3 regions of the Streptomyces marispadix genome follow, and region 1 is predicted to be linked to each of the others. Evidence: predicted binding sites of a transcription regulator. Region 1 holds the regulator's gene; each other region holds the start of a gene.
What was found. The regulator HrcA, encoded in region 1, represses chaperone genes, less so after heat shock. The targets are predictions, from matches to a motif close to TTNGCACTCNGNNNNNCNGAGTGCNAA.

Region 2: the regulator HrcA is predicted to act here: its motif matches at 2,111-2,137, upstream of groL (chaperonin GroEL).
Region 3: the regulator HrcA is predicted to act here: its motif matches at 3,057-3,083, upstream of groES (co-chaperone GroES).

The regions. Positions count from the first base shown of each region.
Region 1 covers NZ_JAKWJU010000002.1:1,687,712-1,693,702, reverse strand. Annotated here, with positions in the region: gene MMA15_RS07290 (DUF3097 domain-containing protein) at 1-761, opposite strand, end outside; gene MMA15_RS07285 (MBL fold metallo-hydrolase) at 773-1,612, opposite strand; gene hrcA (heat-inducible transcriptional repressor HrcA) at 1,847-2,863, shown strand; gene dnaJ (molecular chaperone DnaJ) at 2,864-4,000, shown strand; gene MMA15_RS07270 (nitronate monooxygenase) at 4,475-5,680, shown strand; gene MMA15_RS07265 (16S rRNA (uracil(1498)-N(3))-methyltransferase) at 5,677-5,991, shown strand, end outside.
Region 2 covers NZ_JAKWJU010000002.1:2,780,667-2,786,657, reverse strand. Annotated here, with positions in the region: gene thrC (threonine synthase) at 1-895, shown strand, start outside; gene MMA15_RS11510 (MoaD/ThiS family protein) at 892-1,167, shown strand; gene MMA15_RS11505 (cold-shock protein) at 1,661-1,864, shown strand; gene groL (chaperonin GroEL) at 2,286-3,914, shown strand; gene secD (protein translocase subunit SecD) at 4,175-5,991, opposite strand, start outside.
Region 3 covers NZ_JAKWJU010000002.1:4,147,096-4,153,086, reverse strand. Annotated here, with positions in the region: gene MMA15_RS17515 (SDR family NAD(P)-dependent oxidoreductase) at 1-722, shown strand, start outside; gene groL (chaperonin GroEL) at 864-2,489, opposite strand; gene groES (co-chaperone GroES) at 2,601-2,909, opposite strand; partial or broken gene MMA15_RS17500 (class I SAM-dependent methyltransferase) at 3,149-4,415, shown strand; gene MMA15_RS17495 (hypothetical protein) at 4,453-4,701, opposite strand; gene tsaD (tRNA (adenosine(37)-N6)-threonylcarbamoyltransferase complex transferase subunit TsaD) at 4,709-5,836, opposite strand; gene rimI (ribosomal protein S18-alanine N-acetyltransferase) at 5,829-5,991, opposite strand, start outside.

The DNA.
Region 1 (5,991 bases):
ACGCGGCCCAGGATCCGCTGCCATGCCGCGCCGGTGTTCTCCGGCCAGCCCAGCGCCCGGCACACGCCCGTCTTCCAGTCCTGGCCGTGCGGCACCCGCGGCCAGGCGGCGATCCCCACCGACGAGGGCTTCACGGCCTCCCAGACGTCGACGTAGGGATGGCCGACGACCAGCACGTGCTCATCGGTGACCTCGGCCGCGATACGGGACTCCTTCGAACCCGGCACCAGATGGTCGACGAGCACCCCGAGCCGGGCGTCCGGGCCGGGACGGAAGTCCGCGACGACGGCGGGCAGGTCGTCCACGCCCTCCAGATACTCCACGACCACGCCCTCGACGCGCAGATCGTCGCCCCAGACCTTCTCCACGAGTTCGGCGTCATGGCGGCCCTCCACATAGATGCGGCCCGCGCGTGCCACCCGCGCCCTCGCTCCCGGGACGGCGATGGAACCGGAAGCCGTCCGCTGCGGCGCCGCCCCGCTCGCCGCACCGGCCGCCCCCTGCGAGGGCCGTACGAGCGTGACCGTCCTCCCCTCCAGCAGGAAACCGCCCGGCCCCATGGGGAAGACGCGGTGCTTGCCGAACCGGTCCTCCAGGGTGACCGTGGGGCCCTCCGCGGTCTTCTCCGTACGGATGACGGCCCCGCAGAAGCCGGTGGTGATCTCCTCCACCACCAGATCGGGGTCGGCGGGCACCTCGGGCACCGGCCGCCGCCGCTTCCACGGCGGGGTCAGATCGGGGTCGTAAGAGCGGCTGCGCATGGCGGCATTCTTCACGACCCTCCGAACCGGCGTGCCAGGACGTCCCGTTGGGCACGTACGAAGTCCGCACCGACGACGGCCCCGTGGCCCGGCACATACAGCGCGTCCTCGCCGCCGAGCGCCAGCAGCCGGTCCAGTGCGCCCGGCCAGTGCGACGGGCTCGCGTCCGGGCCCGCCTGCGGCTCCCCCGACTCCTCGACGAGATCGCCGCAGAAGACGACCCGCCTCCGCACGGCCGTGCCCGCGCCGCCCCCGCCGATACGGTCCTCACGTTCTTCACGGTCCTCGCCCGCACGGCCCTCGTCGACGTCGACGATCACGGCCATGTCGTAGGGGCTGTGCGCCGGGCCCATGTTCACCAGCCGCACCGTGCGCTCGCCGGACGCCGCCGTGAGCCGCCCGGTCACGCCGTGGTGCGGCGGCACGAGCCGCGCCGACGCCTCCGCCGCCGGGCCTTTGGCCATCCCGTGCCGCACCGCGTCCAGCCGCAACTCCTCGCGCCCGTCCCCGAGATGACCGGCCAGGCCCTCCGCCCCGTACACCTCGGCGCCGTCGAAGGCAGCGGTGCCGAGTACATGGTCGAAGTGGGAGTGGGTGAGTGCGACATGTGTCACGGGGCGCCCGAAGAGGGCCGCCAGATCGTCGCGGACACGGGCGCCTTCCGCGACGCCCGAACCGGTGTCGACGACCAGCACCCCGGTCCCGATGTCGACCCCGCCCACCGTGGCGTCCCAGCGGGGCAGCCTGCGCCGCGTGATGCCGGGCGCCAACTCCTCCCACCGGTCCCCGCCGTCTCCCTCACCGAGCACCTCTTCGTGTGCTTCCCCGTGTACGTCCCCGCTCCCGGCCATGCGAAGACGTTACTGGGACGTACCGCCGCATCGCGCCCCCGCGATACCGTCGGTACCTACGGCTCTTGCCCACGCCACGGCAACCGGCCGTACACTTAGCCGGAGGTTCTGGCACTCCATCGGCGAGAGTGCCAGGGAGTCGGGACGACGGGGACGACGGGGAAGTCACAGTCGCCGGCGCCCCCTTGAAGCAGTCGCAGACACGGGCAGCCGAAGCCGGACGGGAGGTGCGCGATGCTGAGTGAACGCAGACTCGAAGTGCTGCGCGCGATCGTCCAGGACTACGTGGGCACCGAGGAGCCCGTCGGCTCCAAGGCGCTCACGGAGCGGCACAACCTCCAGGTCTCCCCGGCCACGGTGCGCAACGACATGGCCGCGCTGGAGGACGAGGGCTATATCGCGCAGCCGCACACCAGCGCCGGGCGCATCCCCACCGACAAGGGCTACCGCCTCTTCGTGGACAAGCTGGCGGGCGTCAAGCCGCTGTCGCCCCCCGAGCGCCGCGCGATCCAGAACTTCCTGGAGGGCGCGGTCGACCTGGACGACGTCGTGGGGCGCACGGTGCGGCTGCTGGCGCAGCTCACCCGCCAGGTCGCCGTCGTGCAGTACCCCTCGCTGACGCGGTCGACGGTGCGCCACGTGGAGCTGCTCTCCCTCGCGCCCGCCCGTCTGATGCTGGTGCTGATCACCGACACCGGGCGGGTCGAGCAGCGGCTGATCGACTGCCAGTCGCCCATCGGGGACTCCGCGCTGGCCGATCTGCGCGCCCGGCTCAACAGCCGTGTGGTGGGCGAGCGCTTCACCGAGGTGCCCTCGCTCGTGCAGGACCTGCCGGACGCCTTCGAGGGCGACGACCGCGGCACGGTCTCGACGGTGCTGGCCACCCTGCTGGAGACCCTCGTCGAGGAGACCGAGGAGCGCCTGATCATCGGCGGCACCTCCAACCTCACCCGCTTCGGGCACGACTTCCCGCTCACCATCCGCCCCGTGCTGGAGGCGCTGGAGGAGCAGGTCGTGCTGCTGAAGCTGCTCGGGGAAGCGAAGGACCCCGGCATGACCGTACGGATCGGGCATGAGAACGCCCACGAAGGACTGAGTTCCACATCGGTGGTTTCGGTCGGCTACGGTTCGGGCGACGAAGCAGTCGCCAAGCTCGGCGTGGTCGGACCGACCCGCATGGACTACCCCGGAACGATGGGAGCGGTACGCGCAGTGGCACGGTACGTCGGACAGATCCTCGCGGAGTCGTAAGTGGCGACGGACTACTACGCGGTCCTCGGCGTGCAGCGCGACGCCTCGCAGGACGACATCAAGAAGGCCTTCCGCAGGCTTGCGCGCGAGCTGCACCCTGACGTCAACCCCGACCCGAAGACGCAGGAGCGGTTCAAGGAGATCAACACCGCCTACGAGATCCTCTCCGACCCGCAGAAGAAGCAGGTCTACGACCTCGGCGGCGACCCGGCGGCCGGTGCCGCGGGCGGAGGCGGCGGCTTCGGCGGCGCGGGCGGCTTCGGCAACTTCTCCGACATCATGGACGCCTTCTTCGGCACCGCCTCGCAGCGCGGGCCGAGGTCCCGTACGCGCCGCGGCCAGGACGCCATGATCCGGCTCGACATCGAGCTGAACGAGTCCGCGTTCGGCACGACCAAGGACATCCAGGTCGACACGGCCATCGTCTGCAACACCTGCAACGGCGAGGGCGCAGCCCCCGGCACCTCCGCGCAGACCTGCGACATGTGCCGCGGCAGGGGAGAGGTCTCCCAGGTCACGCGCTCCTTCCTGGGGCAGGTCATGACGTCGCGGCCCTGCCCGCAGTGCCAGGGCTTCGGCACGGTCGTGCCCACGCCCTGCCCGGAGTGCGCGGGCGACGGACGCGTCCGCTCCCGCCGCAGCCTCACGGTGAAGATCCCCGCCGGCGTCGACAACGGCACCCGCATCCAGCTCGCGGGAGAGGGCGAGGTCGGCCCGGGAGGCGGCCCCGCCGGCGATCTCTACGTCGAGATCCACGAGACGGCGCACCCCGTCTTCCAGCGCCGCGGCGACGATCTGCACTGCACGGTCACGATCCCGATGACGGCCGCCGCCCTCGGCACGAAGGTGCCGCTGGAGACCCTGGACGGCATGGAGGAGGTCGACATCAGACCCGGGACCCAGTCCGGGCAGTCGATCCCGCTGCACGAGCGCGGCGTCACGCATCTGCGGGGCGGCGGGCGCGGCCAGTTGATCGTCCACGTAGAGGTGACGACACCGTCGAATCTGGAGCCGGAGCAGGAGGAGTTGCTGCGGCGGCTGGCGGAGATGCGGGGCGAGGAGCGGCCGACGGGCCAGTTCCAGCCCGGTCAGCAGGGGCTGTTCTCCCGGCTGAAGGACGCGTTCAACGGGCGCTGAGACGACGGGCGTCGACCGGGGCCGCCGATTCACACGCCGCTGGTCCCGATCGACGGGGCCGCTCCACCGGACGACCCGGCCCACCGGATGACCCGGCCACCGGGCCCGTCACCGAACCCGCACCGAACCGGCACCGGAATCACCCGAGTCGCCGGGTCCGGCGGGGCCTTTGGCTCAACGGCCTTGCGGGGCCGAGGAGTTCACGGCACCGGCAGTCGTACCGGCGGTACCCGCACTCGTACCCTCAGCCGTACTTCCCGCGCTCGTACTCGCCGGGCCGCTGCCGCACCGGCCCCCGGCCGGTCGAACGGATGCCGGTCGACCGGTGCCGGTCGAACGGATGCAGAGCCCATCGAGTCCGTGACATCCGTCATGTCCTTCGATCCGCTCTCCTGACCCCGTCCGTCCCGGTCCCGTCCGCCCCAGAGCCGGTCCGGACCCTGGCGCCCGTACGCCGCGTGACAGGATGTGCACATGCCCTCGTCGCCGATCCCGCTCCCCGAACTGACGGAGCACCCGATTGTGCAGGCCCCCATGGCGGGCGGGCCTTCGTGCCCGGAGCTGGCCGGTGCCGTGAGCGAAGCGGGCGGCCTGGGCTTCCTCGCCGCGGGCTACAAGACGCCCGAGGCGATGTACGAGGAGATCAAGCGGCTGCGTGGCCAGACCCAACGCCCCTTCGGCGTCAATCTGTTCATGCCGCAGCCTGACAACGCCGACTCCGGCGCCGTGGAGCGCTACCGCGCCCAGCTCGCGGGCGAGGCGATGTGGTACGAGACGGAGCTGGGCGAGACCGACCACACCACCGACGACGCCTACGAGGCCAAGCTCGCCATACTCTTCGACGATCCCGTGCCGCTTGTGTCGTTCACCTTCGGATGCCCGACCCGGCATGTGCTGGAGCGGTTCACCAAGCGCGGCACACTCACCGTCGTCACCGTCACCTCCGTCTCCGAGGCGCTGCTCGCGGAGCAGTCGGGGGCGGACGCGGTGTGCGTGCAGGGCATCGAAGCCGGCGGTCACCAGAGCACTCACCGCGACGATCCGCAGGCCGACGGCACCAGCAGCGGTCTCGCGCTGCTGCCGCTGCTGACGCAGGTCAAGGAGGCGGTGCGGCTGCCGGTGATCGCCGCGGGCGGGATGATGCGCGGCAAGCAGATCGCGGCGGTGCTGGCGGCGGGCGCCAGCGCGGCGCAGTTGGGCACGGCGTTCCTGGTGTGCCCCGAGTCGGGGGCCGACCTGCTGCACAAGCAGGCGATGACCAACCCCCTGTTCGCGCGTACGGAGTTGACGCGCGCCTTCACGGGCCGCCCCGGGCGTGCGCTCGTCAACCGTTTCCTGCGCGAGCACGGGCCTTACGCTCCCGCCGCGTACCCACAGGTGCACCATCTGACCGCCGGGGTACGCAAGGCGGCGGCCAAGGCCAAGGACTGGCAGGGCATGGCGCTGTGGGCGGGGCAGGGCCACCGTCTCGCCCGTGATCTGCCCGCAGCGCAGCTCATGGACGTGCTGGTCACGGAGTTGGCGATGGCACGGGAGAGGCTCGCGAAGTTCACGGGACCCGGTACGGGCGGCGACATCGGCACGGGCGGAGGCGGTGCGGCGAGCGGCGCCGGAGCCGCCTCCGGAGCCGGGCACGGGAGCGCTGCCGACCCGTCGGGCGGCGCGGGCGGCTCCGCATGACCGCTCCCGTCTTCCTGGCGGACACCGGTCAACTCGCGGACGCGGTACGCGAACACGGCGACTCCGACGGCAGGGACGGCGACTCCGGCGGCAGGGACGGCGGCCGCGACGGGCGGGAGGGCCCCGGCGGCCATGGCACCGTCGTGCTCGAAGGCCCCGAGGGGCGCCACGCCGTCTCGGTACGGAGACTGCGACCGGGCGAGGACGTCGTGCTCACGGACGGCGCGGGCACGGGCGCGTACGGCACGGTGCGGGCCGTCTCCGGCAAGGACCGCCTGGAGGTCGCCGTCACCTCCGTACTCACCGAGCCC
Region 2 (5,991 bases), 1.1 Mb from region 1:
CATCGCCGTCGAGGCCGCACGCGCCTTCGGCTTCACCACCCTCTCCTGCTCCTCGACGGGCAACCTCGCGGGCGCGGTCGGCGCCGCCGCCGCCCGCGCGGGCCTGCGCTCGTGCGTCTTCATCCCGCACGACCTGGAGCAGGGCAAGGTCGTCATGGCGGCCGTCTACGGCGGCGAACTCGTCGGCATCGAGGGCAACTACGACGACGTGAACCGTTTCTGCTCCGAGCTGATCGGCGACCCCGCCGGCGAGGGCTGGGGCTTCGTCAACGTCAACCTCCGCCCGTACTACGCGGAGGGCTCAAAGACCCTCGCGTACGAGATCTGCGAACAGCTCGGCTGGCGCCTCCCGGACCAGCTCGTCGTCCCCATCGCCTCCGGCTCGCAGCTCACGAAGATCGACAAGGGCCTGAAGGAGCTGATCGCCCTCGGCCTGGTCGAGGACAGGCCCTACCGGATCTTCGGCGCACAGGCGGAGGGATGCTCCCCGGTCTCCCGCGCCTTCAAGGACGGGCACGACGTCGTACGGCCTGTGCGCCCCGACACCATCGCCAAGTCGCTCGCCATCGGAAACCCCGCCGACGGCCCGTACGTTCTGGACATCGCACGCCGTACGGGCGGCGCGGTGGAGGATGTCGACGACCCGCGGATCGTCGACGCGATCAAGCTGCTCGCGCGGACCGAGGGCATCTTCGCCGAGACCGCGGGAGGCGTCACCGTGGGCGTCACGAAGAAGCTGATCGAGGAGGGCAGGCTCGACCCGGCCCTCACGACCGTCGTCCTCAACACGGGCGACGGCCTCAAGACCCTGGACGCGGTGGCACCCACCACCGGTCCGACCGCCGTCATCCGTCCCAACCTGGACTCCTTCCGAGAGGCTGGTCTCGCATCATGAGCGTGAACGTCCGTATCCCGACGATCCTGCGTACCTACACCGGCGGGCAGGCGGAGGTGAGCGCCGAGGGCGCGACCCTCTCCGAGGTGCTGGCCGACCTGGAGCGCAACCACACGGGCATCGGCGCCCGCGTGCTGGACGACGCGGGCAAGCTGCGCCGCTTCGTCAACGTCTACGTGAACGACGACGACGTCCGCTTCGAGCAGGGCCTGGAGACCCCGACGCCGGACGGTGCCGGTGTCTCCATCATCCCCGCGGTGGCCGGGGGTTGATGAGGTCTCGGCCCTGCTGAGGTCTCGTGAGAGGTCGGTGAAGGCCCCTTGCGCCCGGCGCCGATCGCTTACCGTCGAACCGCCTCCTCTGGGAACACGTGAACGAAGCGGAGGGGGCGGTTCCGCGTGTGGGGACGCGATAGGGTTACGCAGAATCCCACCCCAGTGACTCACCCGGCACGTGCCGGGAGCATATGAGAACGCGACAAGTTGTGCCTGAAATCGAGGCGTGAATTGTCGTGTTGGCACGCTATGCCCGGCCATGATTGCCCCGCTTGATCGGGGATTGCGGGTTTTTGAGGCATCGGTCGGCGCTCAGAATTCTCGTCCTCGTGACCTGTTGCAGAGGGCGTCCGTGCAGATACATTCAGCCGCGGTCGACGCGTTCCGGCGGTTCGCCCCCGCATGTCTGCGGTGCGGCGCCGGAGGTGAGGTCTGACCCGGGTTCGTGAAGTGCGGGCTCGTGCAAGGGCCAGTAATAGGGGAGTTAGGGATGGCTCAGGGCACCGTCAAGTGGTTCAACGCGGAGAAGGGATACGGCTTCATCGCGGTCGACGGTGGTGCAGACGTATTCGTCCACTACAGCGCGATTCAGATGGACGGCTACCGCACCCTGGACGAAGGACAGCGGGTCGAGTTCGAGATCTCGCAGGGTCAGAAGGGGCCGCAGGCGGACATGGTCCGTGTGACTGCCTGAGCACCCGCAACACTGCGCAGAGCTGCAACAGCCGTAACAACAGCCGTACGAGGGGCCGCACTCCATGAGGGAGTGCGGCCCCTCGGTGCTGTCCGGAGGGGTCGGCCCGCGCGCCGGCCGGAGGCCGCCCGTCGGTTTCGTGCCGCCCGGCGCGCACGGCGCGTGCCGCGCGCTTGCGTACGTCCCGGCCCCGTGTGATGTCCTGGGTGCGCTTGCACTCGCAGGGGTCGAGTGCTAATCATTGCGTTAGCACTCTACGAGTGAGAGTGACAGTCAAGGACCGGGTCGGTGAGGCTCGTTCGCCGGGTGGAGCAAGGAACCACGCGGCTCGGGCCGTCCGTCGCGGGCGCCAGCGCGGTCCGGTTGTACCCCGTCCCCTGGTTGTGCAGGGGGATCCCCAGTCCGGGAGGGACCACTTCACATGGCCAAGATCATCGCGTTCGACGAGGAGGCGCGGCGCGGCCTCGAGCGCGGGATGAACCAGCTCGCTGACGCCGTCAAGGTCACGCTCGGCCCCAAGGGCCGTAACGTCGTGCTGGAGAAGAAGTGGGGCGCCCCCACGATCACCAACGACGGCGTCTCCATCGCCAAGGAGATCGAACTCGAAGGCGAGTACGAGAAGATCGGCGCCGAACTGGTCAAGGAGGTCGCCAAGAAGACGGACGACGTCGCCGGTGACGGCACGACGACCGCGACCGTCCTCGCCCAGGCGCTCGTACGGGAGGGCCTGCGCAACGTAGCCGCCGGCGCCAACCCGATGGCCCTCAAGCGCGGCATCGAGCGGGCCACCGAGGCCGTCTCCGCCGCCCTGCTGGAGCAGGCCAAGGACGTGGAGACCAAGGAGCAGATCGCCTCCACGGCCTCCATCTCCGCCGGCGACCCGCAGATCGGCGAGCTGATCGCCGAGGCGATGGACAAGGTCGGCAAGGAAGGCGTCATCACCGTCGAGGAGTCGCAGACCTTCGGTCTCGAGCTCGAGCTCACCGAGGGCATGCGCTTCGACAAGGGCTACATCTCCGCGTACTTCGCCACCGACATGGAGCGGATGGAGGCGGAGCTGGAGGACCCGTACATCCTCATCGTCAACTCCAAGGTCAGCAACGTGAAGGACCTCCTTCCGCTGCTGGAGAAGGTCATGCAGTCGGGCAAGCCGCTGCTGATCATCGCGGAGGACGTCGAGGGCGAGGCTCTCTCCACGCTCGTCGTCAACAAGATCCGCGGCACCTTCAAGTCCGTGGCCGTCAAGGCTCCGGGCTTCGGCGACCGCCGCAAGGCGATGCTCGGCGACATCGCGATCCTCACCGGCGGCACGGTCATCTCCGAGGAGGTCGGCCTCAAGCTGGAGAACGCCGGTCTGGAGCTGCTGGGCCGCGCACGCAAGGTCGTCATCACCAAGGACGAGACGACGATCGTCGACGGTGCGGGCGAGAGCGACCAGGTCGCCGGCCGCGTCGCGCAGATCCGTGCCGAGATCGACAACTCCGACTCGGACTACGACCGCGAGAAGCTCCAGGAGCGTCTGGCGAAGCTGGCCGGCGGCGTCGCCGTCATCAAGGCCGGTGCCGCCACCGAGGTGGAGCTGAAGGAGCGCAAGCACCGCATCGAGGACGCGGTGCGCAACGCCAAGGCAGCCGTCGAGGAGGGCATCGTCGCCGGTGGCGGCGTCGCTCTGCTCCAGGCGTCCAGCGTCTTCGAGAAGCTGGAGCTGGAAGGCGACGAGGCGACCGGCGCGCAGGCCGTCAAGCTCGCCCTGGAGGCACCGCTCAAGCAGATCGCGGTCAACGCCGGTCTCGAGGGCGGCGTCGTGACGGAGAAGGTGCGCAACCTCAAGCCGGGCCACGGCCTCAACGCCGCCACCGGCGAGTACGTCGACATGCTCGCCGAAGGCATCAACGACCCGGCCAAGGTGACCCGTTCCGCACTTCAGAACGCCGCCTCGATCGCGGCACTGTTCCTGACGACGGAGGCCGTCATCGCCGACAAGCCGGAGAAGGCTGCTGCCGGCGGCGGCGACCCGACCGGCGGCATGGGTGGCGGCATGGACTTCTGACCTGAGGGTCGGAAAGCCATACGCAGCCTCCCGGCGCGGACACGGACCGAGGGCGGCATCCCGGAAGGGGTGCCGCCCTCGGCGTGCGTGCGGGGCAAGTGCCCCGCACCGGGGGCCCGTTGAGGTTCGGATTCGTTGAACCCCGTTTTCGAGGACGGTTCACGCCCGGAGGTTCACGTCGGGCGGTCTCCGCTCGGGCGGGTTCCGTCCGGCAGGGCCTCATCAGGCCGATCCGGTCGGCGGGCCTTTGTCCGGCCTCCCTACACGCGGGCTCCGTTGTCGTTCGGGGAGCGGCGTGTGCTGGGCTTCGTGCGCTTCTGCGGTGCGGGACCCCGGGCCGTGCGGGGCGGCGTACCCGTACGGGCCTCCAACTCGACGGCGAGGGGCGCGCCCACGAACAGCGACGAGTACGAGCCCACCGCGATGCCCACGAGCAGGGCGAGCGCGAAGTCGCCGAGCGAGTCGCCGCCCAGCAGTGTGAGCGCCGCGATGATGAACAGCGCGCCCATGCCCGTGTTGAGGGTGCGCGGCACGGTCTGGACGACCGCGGTGTTGACGACGTCGCGGAAGGACTTCCTCCGTCCGCGGCGTCCGCCCCGCGCGTCGCCGTGCGCCTTCGTATGGCCCTCGCCGCGCCACTCGGAGCGGACCCTGTCGAAGATGACGACGGAGTCGTTGACCGAGTAGCCGATGACGGTCAGCAGCGCCGCGAGGAAGACGCCGTCCACGGGCTTGCCCAGCCAGGCGAAGGCGCCGACGAGGATCACCGCGTCATGGGCGAGCGCGAGCACCGCGGAGGCGCCGAACGTCCAGCGGAAGCGGCAGGCCAGATAGAGCAGTTGGGCCCCGAGCGCCACCCCGAGTGCGATCAGCGCGTTCTGCCGCAGCTCGTCGCCGAGGCTCGGGCCGAACAGCTCGTCGCGTACCTTCTCCGTGCCGCCGCCGAGATCGGCCAGCGTCGAGCGGACGGTCTCCTCCTGGGCGCCGGTGAGGCTCTCGGCTCGCACCGTGATCTCGCCGCCGCCGCCGTGACCGGGGCCTCCGGTTCCGGAGCCTCCGCCGGAGTTCTGGACGACGGCGTCCGGCAGTCCCGCGTCGGCGAGCGCGGAACGCGCCGCCTCGGGGTCCACGGGCTGGCTCGTCGAGTACTCCACAAGCCTCCCGCCCGTGAACTCGACCCCGAAGTCCAGCCCGCGCAGCACGATTCCGCACACCGCGAGTACGACGGCCGCGCCCGAGACCGCGAGCCAGCGCCTCCCGTACCGCATCCAGTCCGGGTTCCGCTTCGTCAGCCGGGTACGTACGCGGCCCAGTCCCGCCAGGCCCGTGAGCCGCGGCCGGGCGCGTACGAAGCGCCGGGCGACCGTCAGGTCCACCAGCGACCTCGTGACGACGAGGGCGCTGATCATCGAGGCGAGCACGCCGATCGAGAGCGTCACGCCGAAGCCGCGTACCGGCCCCGAGGCGAGAGTGAAGAGCAGCAGTGCGGCAAGCAGCGTGGTGACGTTGGAGTCGAGGATCGCGCCGAACGCGCCGCGGAAGCCCTTCGCCGCGGCGGTGCGCAGGCTTCTGCCGCGCCCGGCGTACTCGTACTCCTCACGGGCACGTTCGAAGACCAGGACGTTCGCGTCGACCGCCATGCCGATCGCGAGTACGAAACCGGCCAGGCCGGGGAGGGTGAGCGTCGCTCCGAACGCCAGCAGCGCCGCGTACGAGATCAGCCCGTAGCAGAGCAGACCCACGGCGGTGAGCGCGCCGAACAGCCGGTAGACGCAGATCACGAAGCCGGAGGTGAGGAGGACTCCGGTGGCCGCGGCCCAGGCGCTCGCCTCGATCGCGTCGGCGCCCAGCGTCGGGCCCACGGTGTGATGTTCGATCACCTCGACCGGGACGGGCAGTGCGCCGCCCTCGATCAGGGTGGCCAGCTCCTTGGCCTCCTTCTCGCCGAAGTCGCCGGTGATCTGGGTGCTGCCGCCGGAGATTCCGTGCCGACAGGAGACGGACGGGTCGACCTGCGGGGACGAGATGACCTTGTCGTCCAGGACGATCGCCACACGGCGCTGCGGGTCGCCCGCGG
Region 3 (5,991 bases), 2.5 Mb from region 1:
CCCGGCGGCTCGCGCGGGACGGGCACCACCTCGTACTGGTCGCCCGTAACGAGGAACGCCTGTGGGAGGAGGCCACCCGGCTGCACGACCGGCACGGCGTCGAGGCGTCCGTGCTGGTGGCGGACCTCGCCACCGACGAGGGCATCTCCGCGGTCGAGGAGCGGCTGGGGGACGGGGACCACCCCGTGGATCTACTGATCAACAACGCGGGGTTCGGCAACAAGGGCAAGTTTCTTCAAGTCCCGGTCGAGGACGAGTTGACGATGCTCAAGGTCCACTGCGAGGCGGTGCTACGGCTCACCTCGGCGGCGGTGGCGAGCATGCGGGAGCGCGGGCGCGGCGGCGTCGTCAACGTCGCTTCGGTTGCGGCGTTCGTGCCGCGCGGTACCTACGGGGCGAGCAAGGCGTGGGTCGTGCAGTTCACGCAGGGCGCGGCGAAGGACCTGGCGGGGTCGGGGGTGCGGCTGATGGCGCTGTGCCCCGGGTTCGTACGTACGGAGTTCCACCAGCGTGCCGGGATGGACGCGGAGAGCGTGCCGGGGTGGATGTGGCTGGACGCGGACGCGGTCGTCGGCGCGGCGGTGAAGGATCTGGCGCGCGGTAAGACCCTGTCGATCCCGGACGCGCGCTACAAGGCACTCATGGGGGCGTCGCGGCTGCTGCCGCGTGAGCTGCTGGCGAGGGCGTCGACGAAGACGGGGCGCCGGTACGGGCCGCGCTGACCGGACCCGGGTGAACCGGCCCGACCGACCCTGGAGCGGGGACAGTTCACGAAGAACGACGCACGGCCGAGGCCCGGCCCCCGCTCGGGGTGCCGGGCCTCGGTTTCGTACGGCTGGTTCGTCCGGCTGGGCGTGCCCGCGTCAGTGCGCGTGGCCGTGTCCGTGGCCCGCTGCCGCCGGCTCTTCCTCCTCCGGCTTCTCGACGACCAGGGTCTCGGTCGTGAGGAGCAGCGAGGCGATCGACGCCGCGTTCTCCAGCGCGGAGCGGGTGACCTTGACCGGGTCGATGACACCGGCCTTGATCAGGTCGCCGTAGTCGCCGGTGGCGGCGTTGAAGCCCTGGTTCCGGTCGAGTTCGGCGACCTTCGAGGTGATGACGTAGCCCTCGAGGCCGGCGTTCTCGGCGATCCAGCGCAGCGGCTCGACGACCGCGCGGCGCACGACGGCGACACCGGTGGCCTCGTCGTCGGTCTTGCCGAGCGAGCCCTCCAGGACCTTCGCGGAGTGCACGAGGCTGGCGCCGCCGCCGGCGACGATGCCCTCCTCCACGGCCGCGCGGGTCGCGGAGATCGCGTCCTCAAGGCGGTGCTTCTTCTCCTTGAGTTCGACCTCCGTCGCGGCGCCGACGCGGATGACGCAGACGCCGCCGGCCAGCTTGGCCAGACGCTCCTGGAGCTTCTCGCGGTCCCAGTCGGAGTCGGTGGCCTCGATCTCGCCCTTGATCTGGGCGACGCGGGCCTCGACGTCCTCACGCTTGCCGGCACCGTCGACGATCGTCGTGTCGTCCTTGGTGACGGTGACGCGGCGGGCCGTGCCGAGCACGTCCAGACCGGCCTGGTCGAGCTTGAGGCCGACCTCCTCGGCGATGACGGTGGCGCCGGTGAGCGTCGCCATGTCGCCGAGCATCGCCTTGCGGCGGTCGCCGAAGCCGGGGGCCTTCACCGCGACGGCGTTGAAGGTGCCGCGGATCTTGTTGACCACGAGGGTGGACAGCGCCTCGCCCTCGACGTCCTCGGCGATGATCAGCAGCGGCTTGGACCCGCCGGCCTGCATGATCTTCTCCAGCAGCGGCAGCAGGTCCTGGATGGAGCTGATCTTGCCCTGGTGGATCAGGATGTACGGGTCGTCGAGTACGGCCTCCATACGCTCCTGGTCGCTGACCATGTACGGCGACAGGTAGCCCTTGTCGAAGGCCATGCCCTCGGTGAAGTCGAGCTCCAGGCCGAAGGTCTGGGACTCCTCGACGGTGATGACGCCGTCCTTGCCGACCTTGTCCATCGCCTCGGCGATCAGCTCGCCGACCTGCTTGTCCTGTGCGGACAGACCGGCGACGGAGGCGATGTCCTCCTTGGAGTCGATCGGCCGGGCGTTGGCGATCAGGTCGTCGGAGACGGCCTTCACGGCGGCGTCGATGCCCTTCTTCAGGGCGGCGGGCGAGGCGCCGGCCGCCACATTGCGCAGGCCCTCGCGGACCAGCGCCTGGGCGAGCACGGTGGCGGTGGTGGTGCCGTCACCCGCGATGTCGTTGGTCTTGGTCGCCACCTCCTTCACGAGCTGCGCGCCGAGGTTCTCGTAGGGGTCCTCGACCTCGACCTCACGGGCGATGGTCACGCCGTCGTTGGTGATGGTGGGTGCGCCGAACTTCTTGTCGATGACGACGTTGCGGCCCTTGGGGCCGATGGTCACCTTCACGGTGTCGGCCAGCTTGTCGACGCCGCGCTCGAGGGCGCGGCGGGCGTCCTCGTCGAACTTCAGGATCTTCGCCATGGGAGCTTTCGAGTCCTCTCAAAACGAACCGCGCCCCGGCCCCGGTACATCTCGTAAGTGATGCGGGAGGGACCGGGGCGCGGATCAGAAGTGTCTTCCGGCTTCGGTGACTTACTTCTCGACGATCGCGAGAACGTCGCGAGCCGAGAGGACGAGGTACTCCTCGCCGCTGTACTTCACCTCGGTGCCGCCGTACTTGCTGTACAGCACGATGTCGCCGACGTTCACGTCGAGCGGCAGACGGTCGCCGTTCTCGAAGCGGCCGGGTCCGACGGCCAGGACAGTGCCCTCCTGGGGCTTCTCCTTGGCGGTGTCAGGAATGACCAGGCCCGAGGCCGTGGTCTCCTCGGCGTCGAGCGGCTGGACCACGATGCGGTCCTCAAGCGGCTTGATGGCAACCTTGCTGGCGGTCGTCACGATCCGACCTCCCCCTTCGGAGATCTCATAACGGGGTCTTATGTCTGGGGTGGCGACCTGGTAGATCCGTCGTCGCGGGTGCCGGATCTCCCCGTCGCTGTCGTTTGGCACTCGCCATGGGAGAGTGCCAGGGTCGACATTATGCCGCGGTTAGCACTCCGTCAACCAGAGTGCCAGACGCTGCGAGCCGCGCCTCCCGCCCCCGCGGCCCCGAGGCCCTGGCCGGACGGGAGAATGACCGCGTGGACCGTGAGGCGTTCGCCGCTCTGCTCGGCGACGAAGGACAGGCGCTGCTGGGGTCGTTGGAAGGCTACGAACCGGACCGCGAGCTGGCGGTGGCGACGCGGCTGCGCCGTACCCATGCGCCGGAGCTGGTCTCGGCGGCCCTCGCACAGGCCCGGCTGCGGCAGCGCGCGGCGGCGAAGTTCGGCGAAGAGGACGCGGCGCGGATGTACTTCACGCCGAACGGCCTGGAGCAGTCGACGAGGGCGAGTGTCGCCGCGTACCGGGCGGGGCGCTTCTCCGCGCTCGGCGTGCCGAGGCTGGCCGATCTGTGCTGCGGTGTCGGCGGCGACGCGATCGCGCTGGCGCGGGCGGGTGTCGATGTACTGGCCGTCGACAGCGACCCGTTGACGTGCGACGTCGTACGGGCGAACGCGGCGGCGCTCGGTGTCGGCGACCGCGTCGAGGTCCGCTGCCAGGACGTGCGCGACGCCGATGTCTCCGACTGCGACGCCCTGTTCGTGGACCCCGCGCGCCGGGGCGGCCGAGGGCGGATCTTCGATCCGGAGAGCTATTCGCCGCCGCTTTCGTGGGCGGTCGAGGCGGCACGGCGGGTCTCGCACGCGGCGCTGAAGGTGGCGCCCGGCATTCCGCACGAGGCCGTCCCGTACGACGCCGAGGCGGAGTGGATCTCGGACTCGGGCGATGTGAAGGAGGCCGTGCTCTGGTTCGGGACGTGGGACGACGCGTCGCGGCGCGGGCCGGTCGCCGGCTCCAGGGGCCAACTCCGGGGACGGCGCGCAGAGTTCACTCGTACGAGCGACGCTGCTGCCGGGCGGGCATTCACTCGCGTCGCGTGGACTGCCCGATCCGCCCGCCGGACCGGTGGGCCGATTTCTCTACGAGCCGGACGGTGCGGTCGTACGCGCGCATCTCGTCGCAGAGGTGGCGCAGGAGCTGGGCGGCAGGCTCGTCGACCCGTCGATCGCCTATGTGACGTGCGACGAGGCCAAGTCCACGCCGTATGCGACGGGTTACGAGATCACCGATGTGCTGCCCTTCCAGCTCAAGCGGCTGCGGGCGCTGCTGCGTGAGCGAGGTGTCGGCGTGGTGACCGTCAAGAAGCGCGGCTCGGCCGTGGAACCGGAGGAGCTGCGCAAGAAGCTGAAGCTCCAGGGGACGGGCGTCTGCACGCTGTTCCTCACGAGGGTCGCCGGCGCGCCGACGGTGCTGCTGGGGCAGCCGCTGGCACGGGAGGGGGCTGCCGGGGGCCGGTCGGAGGCATAGCGGGCCGGGAGTGCCGTACGCTCGGCCCGACGTGCGCTCAGACCTGCTCGAAGCGCCAGCGGTGCACGGGACGGGCGGTCAACTCCTCGGGCGGGTCCGGGAGTTCGGGAAGCTCGTCGGAGAGGCCCGCGGCCCACCAGGTGATGACCAGCACGCGGTCGCCGGGGGCGGCGTAGGTCTCGCGGCGCTGCGGCGGCCCGTCGAGCTGCCGGGCGCGGGCCCAGGAGAGCAGTTCTTCGCCGCGGCCCGCGGCCGCCTTGGCCTCCCACATCAGGGCGACGGTCATGAGGCGCTCACGAGTAGAGGTTCTCCCGGCTCAGTTCGTGCACATGATCGTGCGAGTGCGAGTGCGAGTGGCCGTGCGGGTGCTGGTCCGAAGTGCCCGGCAGATGCGGCTCGGTGACGGGAAGCGAGGAGTCCGCGGGCAGGTCCCAGTCGGACACGGTGCGGCGGCGTGCGACCATCTCGGCGCCGAGGGCCGCGACCATCGCGCCGTTGTCGGTGCACAACTTCGGCCGGGGCACGCGCAGTTCGATGCCCGCGTCGGCGCAGCGCTCCTCGGCCATGGCGCGCAGCCGCGAGTTGGCGGCCACACCGCCGCCGATCATCAGGTGGCCGACGCCCTGGTCCCTACAGGCCCGTACGGCCTTGCGCGTCAGCACATCGGTGACCGCCTCCTGGAAGGACGCGCTCACATCCCGTACGGGCACCTCCTCGCCCGCGTTGCGCTTGGCCTCGATCCAGCGGGCGACGGCGGTCTTCAGGCCCGAGAAGGAGAAGTCGTACGGAGCGTCCCGCGGTCCCGTCAGCCCGCGCGGGAAGGCGATCGCGTCCGGGTCGCCCTCACGTGCGTAGCGGTCGATGACGGGCCCGCCCGGGAAGCCGAGGCCGAGCACTCGGGCCACCTTGTCGAACGCCTCGCCCGCGGCGTCGTCGATCGTCGAGCCCAACGGGCGTACGTCGGCGGTGATATCGGGCGCGAGCAGCAGTGAGGAGTGTCCGCCGGAGACGAGCAGGGCCATGGTCGGTTCGGGCAGGGCGCCGTGTTCGAGCTGGTCGACGCAGATGTGGGACGCGAGGTGGTTGACGCCGTAGAGGGGCTTGCCGAGCGCGTACGCATACGCCTTCGCGGCGCTGACGCCGACCAGCAGGGCCCCCGCGAGGCCGGGTCCGGCGGTGACGGCGACGGCGTCGAGATCGGTGGCGGAGACGCCGGCGTCGCGCAGCGCACGCTCGATGGTGGGGACCATGGCTTCGAGATGGGCGCGGCTGGCGACCTCGGGCACGACACCGCCGAAGCGTGCGTGCTCGTCCACGCTGGAGGCGACGGCGTCGGCGAGCAGCGTGTGGCCGCGGACGATGCCGACGCCGGTCTCGTCGCAAGAGGTCTCGATGCCGAGGACGAGGGGTTCGTCAGCCATGGGTCTTCGTTCCTTGGGGAGGGTTCGTCGAGGTTGGCGAGGAGTCCGAGGAATTCACGGAGTCCGGTGGGTTTGCTGGGCCGGGGGGCGAGGGTGTGCGCGCGGCGGCCGGGTTCTCCAGCCGCATGACGAGGGCGTCGACGTTGCCCGGCTGG